One region of the Synechococcus sp. PROS-9-1 genome, then DNA from elsewhere that is predicted to be linked to it. Evidence: predicted binding sites of a transcription regulator. Region 1 holds the regulator's gene; each other region holds the start of a gene.
The links. The regulator NtcA, encoded in region 1, controls nitrogen genes in cyanobacteria. The targets are predictions, from matches to a motif close to GTANCNNNNGNTAC.
Positions count from the first base shown of each region.

Region 2: a site for NtcA is predicted at 986-999, ahead of SynPROS91_RS11765 (DUF4278 domain-containing protein). Genes of this name have one in related genera too.
Region 3: a site for NtcA is predicted at 1,449-1,462, ahead of cynS (cyanase). Genes of this name have one in related genera too.
Region 4: a site for NtcA is predicted at 1,425-1,438, ahead of urtA (urea ABC transporter substrate-binding protein). Genes of this name have one in related genera too.

Region 1 is NZ_CP047961.1:324,054-326,236, forward strand. Features, by position in the region: gene SynPROS91_RS01555 (DUF3084 domain-containing protein) at 1-469, opposite strand, end outside; gene ntcA (global nitrogen regulator NtcA) at 521-1,255, opposite strand; gene rph (ribonuclease PH) at 1,333-2,058, opposite strand.
Region 2 is NZ_CP047961.1:2,211,415-2,213,597, forward strand. Features, by position in the region: gene ureC (urease subunit alpha) at 1-163, shown strand, start outside; gene SynPROS91_RS11760 (type 1 glutamine amidotransferase) at 160-915, shown strand; gene SynPROS91_RS11765 (DUF4278 domain-containing protein) at 1,072-1,251, shown strand; gene SynPROS91_RS11770 (hypothetical protein) at 1,215-1,541, opposite strand; gene SynPROS91_RS11775 (circularly permuted type 2 ATP-grasp protein) at 1,515-2,183, shown strand, end outside.
Region 3 is NZ_CP047961.1:2,231,351-2,233,533, forward strand. Features, by position in the region: gene SynPROS91_RS11880 (HEAT repeat domain-containing protein) at 1-689, shown strand, start outside; gene cynS (cyanase) at 744-1,184, opposite strand; gene SynPROS91_RS11890 (anthranilate phosphoribosyltransferase family protein) at 1,703-2,183, shown strand, end outside.
Region 4 is NZ_CP047961.1:2,204,962-2,207,144, forward strand. Features, by position in the region: gene urtA (urea ABC transporter substrate-binding protein) at 55-1,350, opposite strand; gene ureG (urease accessory protein UreG) at 1,468-2,070, opposite strand; gene SynPROS91_RS11730 (urease accessory protein UreF) at 2,070-2,183, opposite strand, start outside.

The DNA of each region.
Region 1 (2,183 bases):
CGGCCGAGAGTTCCTGCTCGGTGCGTTGGATCTCAACATCTTTCGCATCCACGTCTTGGCTCAATCGCTGCCGCTCCTCTTCTAAGGATCGGGTTTGTTCCTGGAGGGGCTTGAGGGTGCGACGCAGTTCTGCCGCTCGCTGTTGGGCCGTTGTGAGCTCTTTGCCGGCTTGCTTCTGAGCGCGTTTGCTTGTTTTGAGGTCGGCGCGACTGCTCCGCAATTTGGATTCGAGAGCATTGAGTTCAAACAGGCCGACCCTCAGCTGCCGACTCACCAACAGCAAGAGTCCAAGGGAAAGCGCACTAATCAGGCTGCCCGTTAACACCGTAATCACCACTGCCGTGCGCTTCGGACGCAGTCCAAGCAAGCTCAGCCGAGCTTTCCCTACGCGAGAGCCAAGGCGGTCTCCCAGAGTGGAGAGCACGCCTCCAAGCACAAGCAAAGCGAGAAGTAGAAACCAACCGGTCACGGAGAATGAAGGATCAGAGTTCGGACGTGAGCTCCATCTTCACCTGAATGGTCAGCTGAACCGTTTGGCTAGAGCGATTGGATCGAGAACAGTGATCTTTTTGCGATCGATATCGACAAGGCTCGATGACTTGAGGTCCCCAAGGAGACGAGTGATTGTCACGCGTGTGGAACCGATGGCCTCGGCGATGGCTTGGTGTGAAAGGCGTAGGTCGATGGTGATGCCACGTTGACCAGGCACGCCGAAATCTCGACACAGCACCAGCAGAAAACTCACCAGCCGAGATGACATGTCCCGATGGGTGAGGGTTTCGATCATCGTTTCGGTCTGAAGAATCCTGCTGGACAGACCCTGCAACAACAGCAAGCCAACACTGGTGTCAGCTTCGATAGCCTGCCGAACAGATGTGGCTGGAGCCGTCACCATCTCCACTCTTGTGAAAGCGATTGAGTGGTAGAAGCGATCAGAGCGGTGACCTGTTAGTAACGACAGAACCCCAAACAAACTGTTTTCACGTAACAAGGCAACAGTGATTTCCTCTCCAGATTCGTAAACCCTGGAGAGGCGGACGGCACCTCGTCGAATGAGATAGACCTTTTCAGCAGGGTCGCCAGGGAAAAAGATGGTTTTCCCACGCTCCACCATCTCGGTATTGGCACCATCGAGTCCCCGAATAACGTCTTGAAGGGTGCGGCTGGCTGGAACCGAGGGGCTTCCGAAGTTCGAGCCCACCGGGCGAATTGTTGGTGGTGCGTAGCGGCTGAAGCCGCGGCTGACCTCGCCCATGGTCCCTACTCGTACTTCGGGATGCTATGGATCAGCCCCTCCTGCTCATGTAGCAAGGAACACGAAACTCCGCATTTTCACCTAGCGGAGAGCGCCGTTCTTTGATCGTTCATGATCTGCTTCAGGCCAGGCTCGGCTAGGTCAAGAAGGGCATTGAGCTGGTCACGGCTAAAAGGAGCTCCTTCCGCAGTGCCCTGCAGCTCCAGCAAATGCCCTTCTTCGTTCATCACGATGTTGAGATCCACATCGGCTTGGCTGTCTTCGCTGTAGTCGAGATCGAGAAGGGGGCGATTGTGGATCACGCCAACGGAGACGGCGGCCACCTGGGATTGGACAGGGTTGGTGTTGAGGACCCCTTGTTGAACAAGACGCTCACAGGCGCGTTGAAGCGCGACCCAAGATCCGCTGATCGCAGCGGTGCGGGTGCCTGCATCCGCCTGAATCACATCGCAATCGATTCTCAACGTGTTTTCGCCGAGAGCTTCCATGTTGATGGCTGCGCGCAGGCTGCGGCCGATTAGGCGCTGAATCTCTTGGGTGCGTCCGCTCAATTTGAGCAGTTCTCTGTTTTGACGCTCCGGAGTTGATCCAGGCAGGAGTCGGTATTCGGCGCTGAGCCACCCCTTGCCTTGATCTTTGCGCCAGCGAGGCACCCCTTCTTGATGACAAACGCTGCAAAGAACAGCGGTGCGTCCGCTGTGGATGATCACTGAACTCAGGGCAAATCCCATGGGATCCCAGCTGATCGAGAAGGGGCGAAGGTCGCCCGGCTGACGTCCGTCATTGCGAGAGGTATCGGTCATAAGCCCAGGGTGCGGAGGTGCTTTGAGCCTGCCAGTTGGCTTGGCACACCATGGATGGTGTTAAAACACTTGTGCATTCGATTTTCACCGCTAGATTCATCCACATCCGGATTTGCCGGACCTCG
Region 2 (2,183 bases), 390 kb from region 1:
AGAACACACCCGCAACGTGGGCAAAAGTGCACTCAAACTCAATTCAGCCCTACCCAACATCAGCGTGGATCCGCAGACCTATGAGGTATTTGCCGACGGTGAACTACTCACCTGCGAACCAGCAGAGGTGTTGCCCCTCGCCCAGCGTTATCTGCTGCTGTGACCACCACCCTGTTGGTGATCCAGCACGTTGATCGCGAGGGAGCTGACTTGATTGGCACCATCGCCGACGAGCGGGGAATGACGATCAAAATCCTGCGACCAAACCGAGGCGATACCCTCCCCGATCCCAGCACCTGCCCAAACACAATCGCATTGGTGCTGGGGGGGCCGATGGGGGTGAACGATCGCCACCGATCCAACCTGACCTGGCTTCAAAGCGAACTTGATTGGCTGGTGGAATGGCACCGACAGAGGAAACCGGTCATCGGCATCTGCCTCGGAGCGCAACTGCTGGCCGTTGCAGCGGGAGGAACCGTTGAACCGCTGCAGGTTGGAGAGCCACCCCAACCGCTGCTGGAAGTGGGCATCGGTGCGATCCACTGGGTGGTCGATCCAAGCGACGATCCCTCGCTGCGGGGGCTCCACGCCAGCGAGCCGGTGCTGCATTGGCATGGCGACCGTATTCGCCTACCTAAGGAGGCCAGCCTGCTGGGCTCATCTCTGCACTGCCCAGAACAACTCTTCCGAATCGGCGACCATGCCGCAGGAGTGCAGTGCCACTGGGAGGTCACCGCAGAATCACTGAAGCGCTGGATCGCTGATGACCAGGACTACGTGGTGGGCGCCCTAGGCCGCGATGGCCCTGCCCTACTGAGGCAACAGTGGACCACCATCGGAGCAACGGTTGAACGCCGCGGCCGGATTGCCATGGGTCAAATCCTGACGGACTTAACGAACCAGCTCCATACATAAAACAAGACGTTTTCATAACTTTGTATCGAAGCAAACGCCAAAGATCTGGTGAGATTCGAATACTTACGCTGTATCAGCTGATACGCAGCGTTCACCTCGCTCCCTTGCGAGGCGCAGTTCGACTCAGGCCATGGAACGGGGACCTGAGCTTGCTTCGTGGAACGTCTTATGACCACTCTTCTGTACCGGGGCCACACCTACCAGCAACTCAATGACGCAGCACACAAAGCCAATGTGCAGCTCACCTATCGCCGCAGTGTGTATCAAGCACATCAGGTGGAGGCCCAGAAAAGGTCCGTTCAACTGACGTACCGCGGCCTCTCATACATCCGCTGAATCGTCCGGTTCAAAGTGCGCAGTTCTGACAACTCATCGCGCCACTGTTGCGCCCAGAGATCCTGACTGCGCTCATAAATCACCATCAGTTCGTCCACCACTTGATCGCGATCGTGCACTCGCAAATCGAGCAATAGGTGATCGATACGACCAAAAGGCAGAAGCCAAGCTTGAGTTAAAGGAACGATCCAGGAATCAGTAACAAACAACACCTGAGCAAGAGGCACTCCAGTTTTTGGATACCCCCAATAACCGTTAGTGCGATGTTCAAGGAATACCGGCCATCCCATGGATATGACGAGTATTTCTGCAGAAAGCAGGCTGCCCCGCGTGCAGATTTAGAGCCTCTGCTCAACTCACTCGGTGCCATCGGCTTAGCAGAACTCCAACGTAACCATGCCTCTGCCAGCAATCTGTTGAGACGGCTTGGAGCCACGTTCAGAATCAACGGCTCAGGGCCCCGCGAAGCAGAACGCATCCTTCCTTTTGATCCCTTGCCCAGATTGATTCATAAAAGTGAGTGGAACACATTAGAGGAGGGTTTACTGCAACGCCTTGACGCAATTGATCATTTTTTGGCAGATATTTATGGGCCACAACACATTCTTAACGATGGGGTAATCCCTAGAGAAGACGTAGAAAGTTCTCAGGGTTGGCGACCAGAAATGCAAGATATCGAATTACCGTTGGGACGCTGGTGTCATGTGTCTGGACTTGACTTGATCAGGGATGGTGACGGCAATTGGCGAGTCCTGGAAGACAACTTGAGATGTCCCTCAGGAGTAGCTTATTTCCTCGAAAACCGTCGTGTTATGAAACGATTATTTCCGAGTCTTTTTGTGGGTAGTCACATCCAAGCGATCGACGATTATCCTTCTCATTTACTGAGAACACTCCAAGACCTGGCCTTCTGGAGTGACTCTCCACGCGTG
Region 3 (2,183 bases), 370 kb from region 1:
TTTGGGATCGGCTAGCCAATGCACGACGGATTCCATTGAATCCAACTTGGCTGGGAGAGATATTCTCTCCCAGCCTTTCTGATGAACTCCGTTTTGCGGTTGCTGAACGCTTGGGGATGTTGGCAGAAACAGGATGGCCAATCATCCGTACCCTGATCCAACAGCACGGAATTCAGCCTGAATTAATCCATGCCGCCGGCCTTTGCCATCAACCTGAAGCAAAAGATTGGTTACTCACACAACTAAACCAATCCAATGATCCAGATGCCTTCTTGCTCAACGCACTGAGTTGCTGGGGCGCCGAGCTGACCTATTCAGACTTTCAGCACATTCTGCAGTTGCCAAGTCAAGCCCAACGACTTGCTGGCTTAAATCTTCTCAGCTTCAAATCACATCAACTTCAAGCCAATGAATTGCTGCAGTTGTGTGAATCCACTCTGCAAGATTGGCGTGATCCCGTTGTCATCGCCTGCATACGCTTACTTCAGCGACGAGACGACATTGCCATTAGCACGAGGCTTAGCATTCTGGTCCAAGAAGGATCCGATGCTGTTGCCGAGGCTGCATTAAGAGCCTTGGGATGCATGGCCACAACTCATAGCAAAATGGCGTTGAAGTCATTAAGCGTAGAACTCACCAATCAAGAGCGACGTGAGCAAGCCGTACGCCAGCTTCAGCAGCAATATTAAAGACAATAAAAAAGCCCGATCGTGCCGAGCTCTTATTTAAATGAGATCAAAAACTCACCATTTTTTATAGGGTAAGAATTTTCCACACATCGTGATTTTCACCCGATCACCTTTTGGATCTTCAACCTTATCTACATCCAAAGTAAAATCAATAGCGCTCATAATTCCATCGCCAAACTTTTCCTGGATGACATCTTTCATAGGCATTCCATAAACCTGCATGATTTCATAGAAGCGATAGATCAATGGATCTACAGGTATTACTGGATCGAGACTTCCTTTCGTTGGAAACTCTTGCAGTGCAGAGGTAATGGCTGGATCTAGAGCCAACAAAGTTGCTAATTTCTCTGCTTCTTCAGGGGATGCGGTGGCCTGTCCATAAAAGAGGGAAGCAATCCAAACTTCATCGAGCCCAAGGGCCGCTTCTAGATCAGCAAAAGAAAGCCCCTTAGCCTTTTTTGCTGCCATGAGAGAAGCAGTAACCGTCGTTGTCATGTAAAAAGAAGAATAAATGAACTACTAGAGATCAGCACGCCTTGCGTAGCCACTCAGCAGTGAATCAATCATCTACAAGATCAAGACCCAAAATTGATGCATTAGCTACCAATGCACAATCCAGGAGCAACCAATTGGCAGCATCGGCGACAGAACGACTGAGAGGAAAAGCGCATCATTAATTTGTTGATGGTTAGGTCGTTTTCATGTTTCTTTCCTCATTTGCGAATCAGTTAAATCAAATCCTGGATCAAGCCTTAAAAAGTATCAATAGCTTCCTTATTAGCGACTCTTTGTCAGTCACACCTTCACTTGTGCACCAAACGTTTCCAAACCTGCTCATTGAACGTCTCTATTACGCCGAGGGGCGACAGCATCCATCCCACCCACTCCATGGAAGCTTTGCAGGCCTATGCACGAGCTAACCCTTAAGGCGCATAAAACAGTCCAGTATCAATGACTACCGCCAAAGGAGATAATTCTGCGGAACGATCTCCTTTGGTTCCGCGGTCATATCAATGGAAACGCCTCCACAAGCCAAAAAGCGAGCATATTTCAAGCAATTGCTACGCAAAATCGGCAGTGGAGAGCACACCAGCAAAGGGTTGACCCGAAGCGAAGCCGATGAGGCCATGGAGTTGATGCTCACGGGAGGAGCGTCAGACGTTCAAATCGGCGCCTTTCTGATCGCCCATCGCATTCGCCGGCCTGAACCTCAGGAGCTCACCGGCATGCTCGATACCTATAAAAGGCTTGGGCCCTGTCTTCTCAGTCAACCTGAGCAACGCCGGCCGATCTGCTTTGGCATGCCCTTTGACGGTCGATCTCGCACGGCACCGATCTACCCCTTAACGACCTTGCTGTTGGTGGGGTCCGGACAACCCGTGGTCTTACAGGGAGGGAGGCGAATGCCCGTGAAATTTGGAATCACCGCCGCAGAACTGTTCGCTGCCATCGGGCTCAACTTGAGCGGGCTGTCTATCAACGATGTTCAAACAG
Region 4 (2,183 bases), 390 kb from region 1:
AACCGAACTCCTCCCTTGAATCACAAGAAGATCAAGATATCTGAGATACAGAGATCAGAGCTTGTACTTGCCACCTTTTGATGCATCAGTCCAATCACAGGCATAGCCTTTGGAATCTGGGTGAATTTGGTTCCAAGCCTGTGGTGCAATAGGTCCATCGGTCTCCTCGAGGATGTCGAACTGACCATCAGCTGTGATTTGACCGATACGGACAGTCTGAGACAAGTGATGGTTTGGCATCACTTCCACAGGACCCTGCGGTGCATCAAAGGTGATGCCCACGAGAGCTTCACGAACCTTGTTGTCATCGAAGGAGTTGGCCTTCTCGACAGCTGCTTTCCACAGATAAACCATGTTGTAGGCCGACTCCTGAGGGTCAGCGACCTGGCGGTCTTCACCATATTTAGCCTTGAAGTCTGCAGCAAACTTCTTGGATGCAGGGGTGTCGATCGACATCATGTAGTTCCAAGCGCCGTAATGGCCTTCCAGGAACTCAGATCCAATCGTGCTGATCTCTTCTTCCGCAATGGAGTAGTTCATCACGTAGTAGCCGTTGGCTGGTGTGATGCCAGCGTCCTGGATCTGCTTAAAGAAGGCGACGTTCTGGTCACCATTCAGGGTGTTGATGATGACACCGCCGTCAGGCAAAGCCTTTTTGATTTTGGCGATGATCGGTGCAACTTCTGTATTACCGAGTGGAAGGTAGTCCTCACCGACAACGGTTCCACCAAGCTGCTCAACTTGGGATTTAGTAATCGTGTTGGACGTCCGTGGGAAGACGTAATCAGAACCAACTAAGAAGAAAGGCTTGCCAGCGGCAGGCGACTTCTCATACATAAATTTGGTTGCGGGCTCCGACTGCTGGTTCGGAGTCGCTCCGGTGTAGAAGATGTTGTTAGAACACTCCTGTGCTTCGTACTGAATCGGGTAGTAGAGGAAAGCATCCTTCGATTCGTAAACCGGAAGCATTGCCTTGCGGCTAGCAGAGGTCCAGCCACCGAAAACAACAGGTACTTCGTCCTGATCGATGAGTTTTTTGGACTTCTCAGCGAAAGTGGGCCAATCAGAGGCACCGTCTTCGACGATGTAGTCAATTTTGTACTTCTTGCCATCAACTTCCACACCACCGGCTGCATTGATTTCATCAATGGCCATCTTTTCTGTATCCACCAAGGTGGACTCAGAAATCGCCATGGTGCCCGTCAAGGAATGGAGGATCCCGACAGTGACGTTGTCGTCATATTCGACGTTGGAGGCCTTCTCATCGCCACCACCGCACGCAGTGACGGCCAGACCCAGCGACGCTGCGGCCATGCCGGCAAATAGACGCTTGGACAATGATGAACTCATGAGTACCGAAAACAAGTGAAACGGCGCTTAAACGCCGGAGAACGAAAGGTACAGATCAAGAGCAAGGGGTTCCTGTATCAATCGGGACAATTTGGCCGGTAAACACCTAAATACGCTTCACTTTGGTAGCTGTTGCAACACAAACGCTTCCACGCGATCGAGTCCTTCCCCAGTTCGAAGATTGGTAAAGCACCAGGGTCGATCCCCCCGCATCCTCAGCGTGTCCTGTTCCATGACTGCTAGATCGGCACCAACGAGAGGAGCCAGATCAATCTTGTTAATCACCAATAAATCCGACCGTGTAATTCCTGGGCCACCCTTACGTGGAATCTTGTCCCCAGCCGCTACATCAATCACATAGAGACAAAGGTCCACTAATTCGGGACTAAAGCTGGCCGCAAGATTGTCGCCACCGCTTTCAACCATCACCAGATCAAGCCCAGGGAACTGACGCTCCAGGTCACTCACAGCAGCTCGGTTGATGGAGCAGTCTTCTCGTATCGCCGTATGGGGGCACCCCCCGGTTTCAACACCACGGATCCGCTCCGGCTCCAACACACCTGAGCGCGTCAGGAATTGGGCATCCTCTTGCGTATAGATGTCATTGGTCACTACCGCTAATTGCAGGCGATCGCGCAATCTCCTGCAGAGCGCTTCCACGAGCGCTGTCTTGCCAGAGCCCACCGGACCGGCGACGCCAAGCCTGAGTTTGCTGCTCATCAGCTCCGGAACAATCGTGAATACAACTCAGCATGAGCCAACTGGGCGAGCCCTGCACCAGCACCACCACTCCAAAGTGCCTTCGGATCCTGAGCTCTCAAAACAAGAGCCTG